2 regions of the Rhizobium sp. MHM7A genome follow, and region 1 is predicted to be linked to the other one. Evidence: predicted binding sites of a transcription regulator. Region 1 holds the regulator's gene; the other holds the start of a gene.

Region 1 (4,760 bases):
GCAGGCCTGATGCCTGGGCGGCAGCCTTGGCGACAGCGAGCGAGACGCCGAGGATGGCGTTGGCGCCGAGGCGCGACTTGTTCGGCGTGCCGTCGAGTTCGATCATGATGTTGTCGATCTGGATCTGGTTTTCGGCATCGATGCCGCCGATCGCGTCGAAGATCTCGGTGTTGGCGGCATCGACCGCCTTCTGAACGCCCTTGCCAAGGTAGCGCTTGCCGCCGTCGCGCAGCTCGACCGCCTCGTGCGCGCCGGTCGAGGCGCCCGAGGGAACGGCCGCGCGGCCCATGCTGCCGTCTTCGAGATAGACGTCGACTTCGACGGTGGGGTTGCCACGGCTATCGAGAATCTCGCGGGCGATGATATCGGTGATTGCAGTCATGGGTTCTTCCTGCTCGGTGGGTGATAGGTCGTTCGAAGCCTGTCATAATCGAAGGCGTGCAAATTACAATGCCGCAATTTCCTGCCTTCGAACGGTATTATGTCGTGGCCTAAACCACGATCATGTCAGCCTGTTGAATGTCAGGCCTTGGCGATTGCGTCGAAGGCAAGCAGCTTCTCAAGCAGGCGCGGCATGTCCCTGAGATAGACCATATTCGGGCCATCGGACGGTGCGTTGTCGGGGTCCTGATGGGTTTCGAGGAAGACGCCGGCAATTCCCGTCGCGACCGCCGCACGCGCCAGCGTTTCCACGAACTCCCGCTGGCCGCCCGAGGAATCGCCCTGCCCGCCCGGCTGGGCAACGGAATGCGTCGCATCGAAGACAACGGGAGCGCCCATCGCCGCCATGATCGGCAGCGAGCGCATGTCGGAGACCAAAGTATTGTAGCCGAAGGAAGCGCCGCGCTCGCACAGCAGCACGTTTGGATTGCCGCTGGCGTTGAGCTTCTTCAGGACGTTCTTCATGTCCCAGGGTGCGAGGAACTGGCCCTTCTTGACATTGACGGCGCGGCCGGTCCTGGCGGCGGCGATCAGAAGGTCGGTCTGGCGGCAGAGGAAAGCCGGGATCTGCAGGACATCGACGATCTTTGCCACCTCCGCGCATTGCTCGGCGGTGTGGACGTCGGTCAAGACGGGAAAGCCGAATTCCTTTTTCAGATCGGCAAAGACCTCCATGCCCTTCTCCAGGCCGATGCCGCGCTCGGCCGAGAGGGAGGTGCGGTTCGCCTTGTCGAAAGAGCTCTTGTAGACGAGGCCTATGCCGAGCTTGCCGCAAAGCTCTTTCAGCGTGCCGGCCACCATGAAGGCATGATCGCGGCTTTCCATCTGGCAGGGGCCGGCGATCAGCGACAGGCGGCCTGTATTGGAAAAGGTGACTTGACCATCGCCTTCGCCGATCTTGACTTCGGAATTCGTATCGGAGCTCATCGTGGTTCCTCGAAGGCAAAGAGCGTGCCCTGGCCGGGCGCGGGCTTCACCAGAATGCGGTTGTTCTTACGCGTATACGTCACCCCGTTAGCAGCCAAATGCGCTTCTGTCACGGCAAGATCGGCGACATTGAAGAGGATTGCCCGGCCGCGCAGTCCGCGCTCGGCGGGTGAGACCGCGGTCTCGAAATAGGCCTCCAGCCCCTCCGGCGTCACCAGGCTGATCCTCGCATTCGAGGCCGCGATATTGACGCCAAACCCGGTTTTCTCGGCTGCCGATTGCGCTGCGGCAAGGCCGACGAAGGCGGCGAAAGCCGCCGGCTCCGGTGCGCAGAGCGCCACCTCAGCAATGCCGGTGACGCCATTGTCATGCCTTTCCAGCGAACCGCGATCGGCCGGCAACGGGTTGACGCGCTCGACGGCAAAGAGAAGGAGATCGGGCGCGCGGAGATCGCCGGCAAAAGCCAGTCTGAAGCTCCCGATGCTCTCGGAACCATCCGGCATTTTCATAGTCCGACTAAACTCCAGCATCTTGCCGGCGCTCGATCCCTTGTCGATGAAACTCTTATGATCGAGCCCGCAATCCCCGGTGCCGAAGGCTATCGCCGAAAGCCCTTCCTCGCCGCAGCGGAAGCGAAAGGCCTGGTTGTGGGCGGTAAAGACGTTACCCTGCCGCGCCGATAGCTCGCTCTCCTCGACGCTCGCTACACCGAGCGGCTCCAGATAGGTCTTGTCGGCAAAGAATACGCAGGCATTCTCCGTGCCGAAGGGGTGGCGCGCATCGGCGGCAACGGTGAAGCCGAGTTTCCCGAGCCTCTCGCGCGCCAGGTCTATATTGACGACAGGCAACACGACATGATCCAGCGGGTGCGGCTTGGCGGAATGGTCTTTCATAATGTCCCTCTCCCTGAAATGGCATGAGATGTGCGACGGCACGCGGTCAATTCAAGGCTTGCGCGCCAAATCCGGCGAATGAAAATAAAAATCTCAACGAGTTGACGGGAAGTTTTACGGAAATTTAGCTACTTGCAGAACACATATGGAACATATAGTGTCTGTTCTGGATTTGTTTCAATCACGGGGTCTGACGTCGATGCTCACGCGCAAACAACAGGAGCTTCTCCTTTTCATTCATGAGCGCATGAAGGAATCCGGCGTTCCTCCCTCTTTCGACGAAATGAAGGATGCTCTGGACCTCGCCTCGAAATCAGGCATCCACCGCCTGATCACGGCGCTAGAGGAACGCGGCTTCATTCGCCGCCTACCGAACCGCGCCCGAGCGCTCGAAGTGATCAAGCTTCCAGAGGCCTATAGCCCCAGTCTTCAACCGCGCCGCGGTTTTTCGCCGAGCGTTATCGAGGGCAGCCTCGGCAAGCCCCAGCCGGTCGCCGCCCCTGCTGCGGCAAAGGCGGTCGCAGACAACGGCAACTCCGTCTCCGTGCCGGTCATGGGACGTATCGCCGCCGGCGTTCCGATTTCGGCGATCCAGAACAACACGCACGACATCGTCGTTCCCGCCGATATGCTTGGCTCCGGTGAGCACTACGCGCTGGAGGTCAAGGGCGATTCGATGATCGACGCCGGCATCTTCGACGGCGATACGGTGATCATCCGTAACGGCAGCACTGCAAGTCCCGGCGATATCGTCGTTGCCCTCGTCGACGACGAGGAAGCAACGCTGAAGCGTTTCCGCCGCAAGGGCGCATCGATCGCCCTGGAAGCCGCCAACCCGGCCTATGAGACCCGCATCTTCGGACCCGACCGCGTCAAGGTGCAGGGCAAGCTGGTCGGCCTCATCCGCCGCTATCACTGACGCTGGACGGGCCGGAATCGGTAAAACTGTTGCTGCGCCAATCATAGGCGCGGTGGCGCATCCATGGCCGCGATAATGCATCGAAGGCCGTCGCGACCTCGAGGCCGCTCTCAGTGAAACGCAATTCGACCGAACCGGTCCTGCGCAGCGTTTCGCCGGTAAACAGCGCCGCACCCGAGCGGCAGCTGGCGAAGCGCAGGCGTACCGACGTTACGACAATATCGCCGGCATCGCAAGCAGGGCCGAGATAGGCGGCATTTTCGATGACGGTCACGATATGACCGTTTGCAAGCTTGGCTATGCACCAGGCTTTCCTGAGGCAGGAAAAGCTTTCCGCCTCAGCGCCGGCCGCGGCCGCCTGCATCGCGATCTTCGCTTCGTTCTGCTGCTCGCGGGAAAGCCTGAGGCGCCTCTCCTTATCCTCCGGGCTCGCAGGACTATCCAGCATCGTCGGCGGATTATGCACCGTCAGAACGAGCGCCCTCTGCCACTGATCGAAGATGAAATCCGGCGGCCTTTCGCGATTGGAGGCCATTGCTGCCGGCGTGACGACCGCGACGAGCGCGCCGTCTTCCGAAATCACCAGATCCGGCGGCCGGGATGCCGGCAGAACCACTACTGCAAGCGTCGAGACGGCGATGAGAGCGGTGCCGACATGGCGCAGCCGCGTCCGCAGCAAGGTCATCAGCAGGAAACCTGCCACGGCCAGCGTGAAATACCAGCTGGGCAATCGACCGACGCCGATATTCCCGCCCCAACCGGATATCGTCTTTGCCACCACGATCACCAGATCGAGGCCGAATCCGACCACCTTCCAAGGCAATATATCAAGCCCGAAAGGCATGAGCAGCATCGCCAACAACCCGGCCGGCATGACGATGAAGGAGATGATCGGCATGGTCGCGAGGTTTGCCGGGAGACCATAGGCCGTCAGGCGATGAAAATGCTCGATCGAAAACAGCGCCGTGGAAAAGCCGCCGATCAGCGAAGTCAGGAAAACGCCGCTGAAAAAGCGTGCGACCGCAGCGGCCAGCCGCAGGGCCGGCATTTTCGGCAGGGCGCTTTCGCCGACGCGCCGTTCCTTCCACAGCTGATAAGCCGATACCAGCGCCAGCGTCGCGGCAAAGGACATTTGAAAACTCGGGCCCAGGACTTCGGAAGGTGAGATCACAATGATAACAAGCGCGGAAAGAGCGACGTTGCGCAGGCTGATCGACGGCCGGTCGAAGAAGACAGCAATCAGCATAATGGCCATCATGATGAAGGCGCGCTCTGCCGAGACGGCGAAACCCGAGATCAGAAAATAGGCCGTGACGGCGATGAGCGCTCCGGCGGCGGCAAACTTCTTGGTCGGATAGGCCTGAGCGACACCCGGAAAGAGGCTGAGCAGCATCCTAAAGCCGACGAAGAAGATGCCGGCCGACAGAGCCATGTTGAGGCCTGATATAGCGATAATGTGGGCAAGGCCTGACTGGCGCAGTGCGTCCGTCGTCTCGTTCGAAATCGCGCGCCGCTCGTCCGTCACGAGAGCGGCGGCAAATGCGCCCGTGTCGCCAGGCAGAATCGCGCGTATGCGATCG
Region 2 (4,760 bases), on a different contig from region 1:
GCCGCATCCCATTCGTCAGAAGCCAGTTGACGAAGCCGCTTGGCCGTCTTCTCGATGTTGAGCTTCCGCTCGGGGATCGAGAGCCGGAACAGGGCCATTCCGCAGCCGATGTCGTTGCCGACATAGGCTGGATGGATGCGGGATGACCGGATCGCGACCCCGACGGGTCCGAACTTGCCCGGGTGAAGGTCCGGGAACGCAGCAACGGCATCTACGCCCTCAACGTCGAGTAGCTGGACCAACTGCTGTTCGGCCGCACCTTCGATCCACGAGAGTTCGGAATAGTAACGTGTAATGACGGAAGGAGCAGCCGTCACTGCTGGACCGGAGTCCAATTGGGTATTGCCCATGAAATGAATCCTAGAAACAGGGAATAGTCTCCGGCCGAGGCCAGATTTCAAAATTCGCTCTTAAGACACCGACTGGTGCTTAGGCGAAGACCCCAAAGGGGCGATTAGCGGACAGAACGGTCATGTCGGCATCTCCCTGTTTCATAAATGACTGCCTCGATAATTTCACAGGATTTCTTCCTTTGCAACCACACTCATGAGAGATAAAGGTCACGTTGCAAAAATGACAGGATTTCCTCCGGTTCGTAGCGGTGCTCGTCTTCCCGGCGGCGAAGCTCCTGATGACGGCCACCAGAAAGGAGCACGTTCGGAACTCCTTTCTGTGACGCCGTGTCGGCCTGTGCGACAAGGTGACGAGCCTGTTTATAGTCCAGGTCATCGTTCAGGCTGAAGACCGCAAGGGACAGAGATCGGAACGACTTGCGAAAAGCGCTATCGCTGTCACGATAACGATAGGAGCCGACTTCGTAGGAGACACCTTCGAAGAGGTCGAAATCACCATGATCCGGAATGTCTCCGCTCCACGGGCGGAGGTCTTCGAGATTCAGGTCGTCATCCAGCTTCCCGTTTACATAGGCGAAGGTACGCAGGTACTTGACCGTCATCAGCCAGGGCAGATTGTGCTCAAGACTGGGATTGTCCTCACTGTTGAACATGGAGCCCACGAAGATGTGCTTCAGGATACGGCGATACCTGGGTGCCGGAAACGATGGGTCAGTCGACTCCACCATGGACTGTTCCAAGGCGACAAAATCAGGCCGCGAAAAGAAATCCTGGAAAGCGTTCGACAACAGCTTCGGCTCTGCCAGGATGAAAAACAGGTGCTCAGGCTTTGAAATGGCAGCAAAGACTATGTCCTGAAGAAAAGCTTCGACATCGACGCTCCCGGCAGACACAGAGCTGAAATCGAAGACAAACACCGACGGCTCCGGCCTTTGCGGAAGACTTGCGTTCGCGAACAATGAAACATCGGTGCCGCCATGCCATTGATAAACCGGCCGCTGATACCGAAGGAAGAAAAACGGATCATTGGCCGTTGTCGTCTCAAATGGAAGTGTCATCGCTCACCTAAAAAAAAAGAGCCGCACGACGGCGGCTAAGGAGTTTCGGTTTTCAAAGGAAAAACTCAACGTCAGTTGAATTCTTCAAAATCAATATGAAGGAAAAGAAAGGGTTTGACAACAGATTTGTTTCGCCAAATGATTTTCGAAACAATTCCTTTGAGCGAGCCCATCTCGCAAGGATTTTCCTGAAAATATCGGAGTGACAGAAATGCAAATGGCACATGTGAACGAGGTCGAGTTTATCGGCCGGGTGGTAGGTCAGGTCGAGAAGCTGAAGACTTCTTCTGGTCATCCCTTCGTGAAGATGAAGGTCGAAACCGAACGTTTTGTGCGCTCCAAAACTGGCCAGCGGGACCGGCTTTTCCAGGTTCACACCGTCGTCATCCGTGAAAAGCTATCCGTGCCGGTCATGAGCGAGCACGCCGTCGCTGGTGTCGTCGTCCGAATTGTTGGCGAACTGAGCTATAATTCCGCTGGAAAAGCCGAGATCGTTGTTTGGGATCATCTTGGCCAGGCCAAGCTCATGCAGATGCCCGACAGTGCGCAGGCAACCAAGACAGAGGCACCTGCTACGCAGGCGACGAAAAATACTGGTGGTCTAGGCCGCATGACCGCGCAGAAAGACCGGAACGCCGATGAAGACGGCGGCAACGATGATCATCGCCAGTTCGAGAACGAAACAGCAGAAGACAAGACGGATGATTTTCTAAGTGGTCCGGAGTTTGTAAAGTCCAACGACCTCTCAGACGACATACCATTCTAGCAAAATTCGTAAATGATTTCAATGATTTATAAGACTTTGGAATGCCGCCGCGAGGGAACATGGGCAATAAATTTTCAATCCGGGAACATGTTGACAGCACCTTCAAGGAGCACGTTTTTGTTCCCGCTCCATCACAGTCGTTCAGCTTCTTTGGTCACTCACGTGAGCTGAAATATGTTCCGCAACTGACCAAGGAAAGCGTGCGTGTTTCGAGAAGCTCGGCCTATTCCTTCGAAATCACCTGGCGACCAGGTCACATCCTCCTGACAGGCGATCTTGGGGAGTTGACGCTCGTCCAGAAACACGCAATGCCATCCTTTAAGGAAGCGCTGGAATGGGTCGTTGACGCCGATTACGATTATCTGATGGGCAAAACCTGCGTCAAAAAAGAATACGATGCCGAGGCAACCTACGAATATCTAATCCATACGGCGAACCGCGAAGCCATCGAGCATCTGCTTGGCCATTCCGAATGGTCTTACCAGGACCAGCGATATATTCGCAGGAACGGCGTGAGGCCTGACATTCGCCGGTACCGCAAGGAATGCAAGGAGGCAGCTCTCGAATACGAGGCGGCTTTTGCCGAATACACGACCGGAGAACAAAAGGAAGAGGAACCAAGACTCGAAGATTTCCTTCCCTACAAGGAAGAATTCGGGTCGGTCCTTCGAAACCCTGGATGGAAAGACAATACGCTGTCCCGCGCGGATTATTCCAATGTCCACCATACCGTTTCCCGCGCCTGGTATGTTTGCGGCTATGAGACCTGGGTGTCGTTCTGGGTCGCGTTGAGGGCAAATGGTTATTACGACCCCACTGCAAACTCAGACAACCCGGACGCACATCCCACATTTGTGCTCAATCCTCGCAACCGCCAGGAACTGAAAGAGGAAATCAGAAATCTCTGCGACCAGCAGCACGAGATCGTCGAATTTCTGCGGGATGCAGGATTCGAGGATTATTACGGTAGCGACATTTATCCCGTGCGAACCAAATGGCAGATCGATGCCATCAAACATGGCTGCAAAATGTTGCTCGCAAAGGTAACTGCTGACGAAGAAATGGCTGCAAGGGCCGGAAAGGCGGCGTGAACGTAATGGCACAATGCAATCACTGCCAAAATGGCTTCCTGGGGAACAAGTTTGGACAGGACGTCGAATGCGTGAATGGCGTCCTGATCGATATCGATGAGGCCCATGAGGGATGGCAACGCGATGTGGCCTATCCGGTCGCGCCGTGTCATCCTAAGTGGCAACGCCAGCTTGATGGCGACGAGGACTTCCCGAATGACTGTCAGGAACGACTGGCAAGCTGGGCGTCGCCTTAGGCCGTCAAATGTATTCCGTGACCGCCGGTAAGGTCATCGCGACAAGCAGAGCGACGCCTTCTTCGACCAATGAGCCGTGTCGCGTTTGAACATGCCCAGGTAAGCTTGCCATCAGCGCCCGCCATTTCGTATTGAACCGCCCTCGCCCATCAATCCCGAAGTCCCAGCCGCGCACGCACCTTCTGCCGGGCTCATTCATATCGGCGGCGTCACCGGCCCTCATGATCCAGTCGATCAACGTCAGTATCTCGTCGTTGGAGCACCTCTTCTCTTGGAGCGCAAACATCAGGAGCGCGATTCCGATAAAGACTCCTTCACGATCACCTACATCGACGTCCGACAGAAGCCAGCAAAGGGACGTGATAACGGCTAGCCGGGGCTGACCGAGGACAATCAGGCTTTCGATAAACTGAATGAGGTTCGTTTCATCGGTGTAGGGTCGGTCGGACGGTTTAGAGCCTGAGCAATAGACCAGTCCGCAACTGAACGCGCGCTGACGATGAACCCGGATCATGTCCTCGTCTGATGATGGTTCCGACCATGCGCAGAGGCTCAGGACTTCGAGCAGATAGCCATCGAGGTCAAAGCCATCCGGACCGATGGCTCTTAATTTGCGGAGTTTCGCGAGGTGTTCGTCATAATCCATTCCGTAGTCGAGACGGGCAATCCTTTTCAGGTCCTCGTCATCAAGCGCATCAAGCAACTGCGCCAAGAGTTCTTTCTGATCTCCTGAAAACGGAACCGCGATCAACGGCACGGAACCGCCACGAGTTCGTCCTCATCCGCCCAATCAGAATAGTCTACAGCATCAGTGATGTCCGCACCCCAGCATCTGTCGGCTGGACGCTGACTGCGAAAGTCTTGAAGGCCAACCTGGCAGGCACGAAAGGCGTTGCGAACGAAACGCGCTCCTTCTTCCGACACGCACTCGGCTTCCAAAGCTAGTGTGATGTCCTTGACGCGTGATCCCTTCAAGCTGGTTTGCATCGCCGTCTCGATCAGGCCGAGGGTATGCTGCATTTGACCACATAGAAGAGCGACAAAAGCGCTACTGAACCCCTGACCTCTGGCGTCGGGGCTGACGTAAACGACCTTAGGCTCGACAGTAACCGAAATTCTCAGACTTTCCTGCTGACCCACATTGAAGATGAATACGCGCGTATCAAAGGCCAGAAATCCCGAAGATCGATCTTCGCCTTCGCGCTCGATGGACACGACGAAACCTGGGTACAACATTGCGTCCGAAATCCACTCGT

What was found. Region 1 encodes LexA, which represses DNA repair genes until DNA is damaged. Its sites were predicted from a motif close to TGTTCNNNNTGTGTTCNG; they were not measured.
Region 2: a site for LexA is predicted at 1,362-1,379, ahead of FFR93_RS05600 (single-stranded DNA-binding protein). Genes of this name have one in related genera too.

Annotation. Positions count from the first base shown of each region.
Region 1 covers NZ_VCHT01000004.1:239,962-244,721, reverse strand. Annotated here, with positions in the region: gene eno (phosphopyruvate hydratase) at 1-382, opposite strand, end outside; gene kdsA (3-deoxy-8-phosphooctulonate synthase) at 523-1,368, opposite strand; gene FFR93_RS17435 (VOC family protein) at 1,365-2,261, opposite strand; gene lexA (transcriptional repressor LexA) at 2,461-3,180, shown strand; gene FFR93_RS17425 (ComEC/Rec2 family competence protein) at 3,161-4,760, opposite strand, start outside.
Region 2 covers NZ_VCHT01000001.1:975,468-980,227, forward strand. Annotated here, with positions in the region: gene FFR93_RS05590 (RtcB family protein) at 1-350, opposite strand, end outside; gene FFR93_RS05595 (hypothetical protein) at 545-1,270, opposite strand; gene FFR93_RS05600 (single-stranded DNA-binding protein) at 1,638-2,177, shown strand; gene FFR93_RS05605 (hypothetical protein) at 2,237-3,268, shown strand; gene FFR93_RS05610 (hypothetical protein) at 3,265-3,504, shown strand; gene FFR93_RS05615 (hypothetical protein) at 3,509-4,261, opposite strand; gene FFR93_RS05620 (hypothetical protein) at 4,252-4,760, opposite strand, start outside.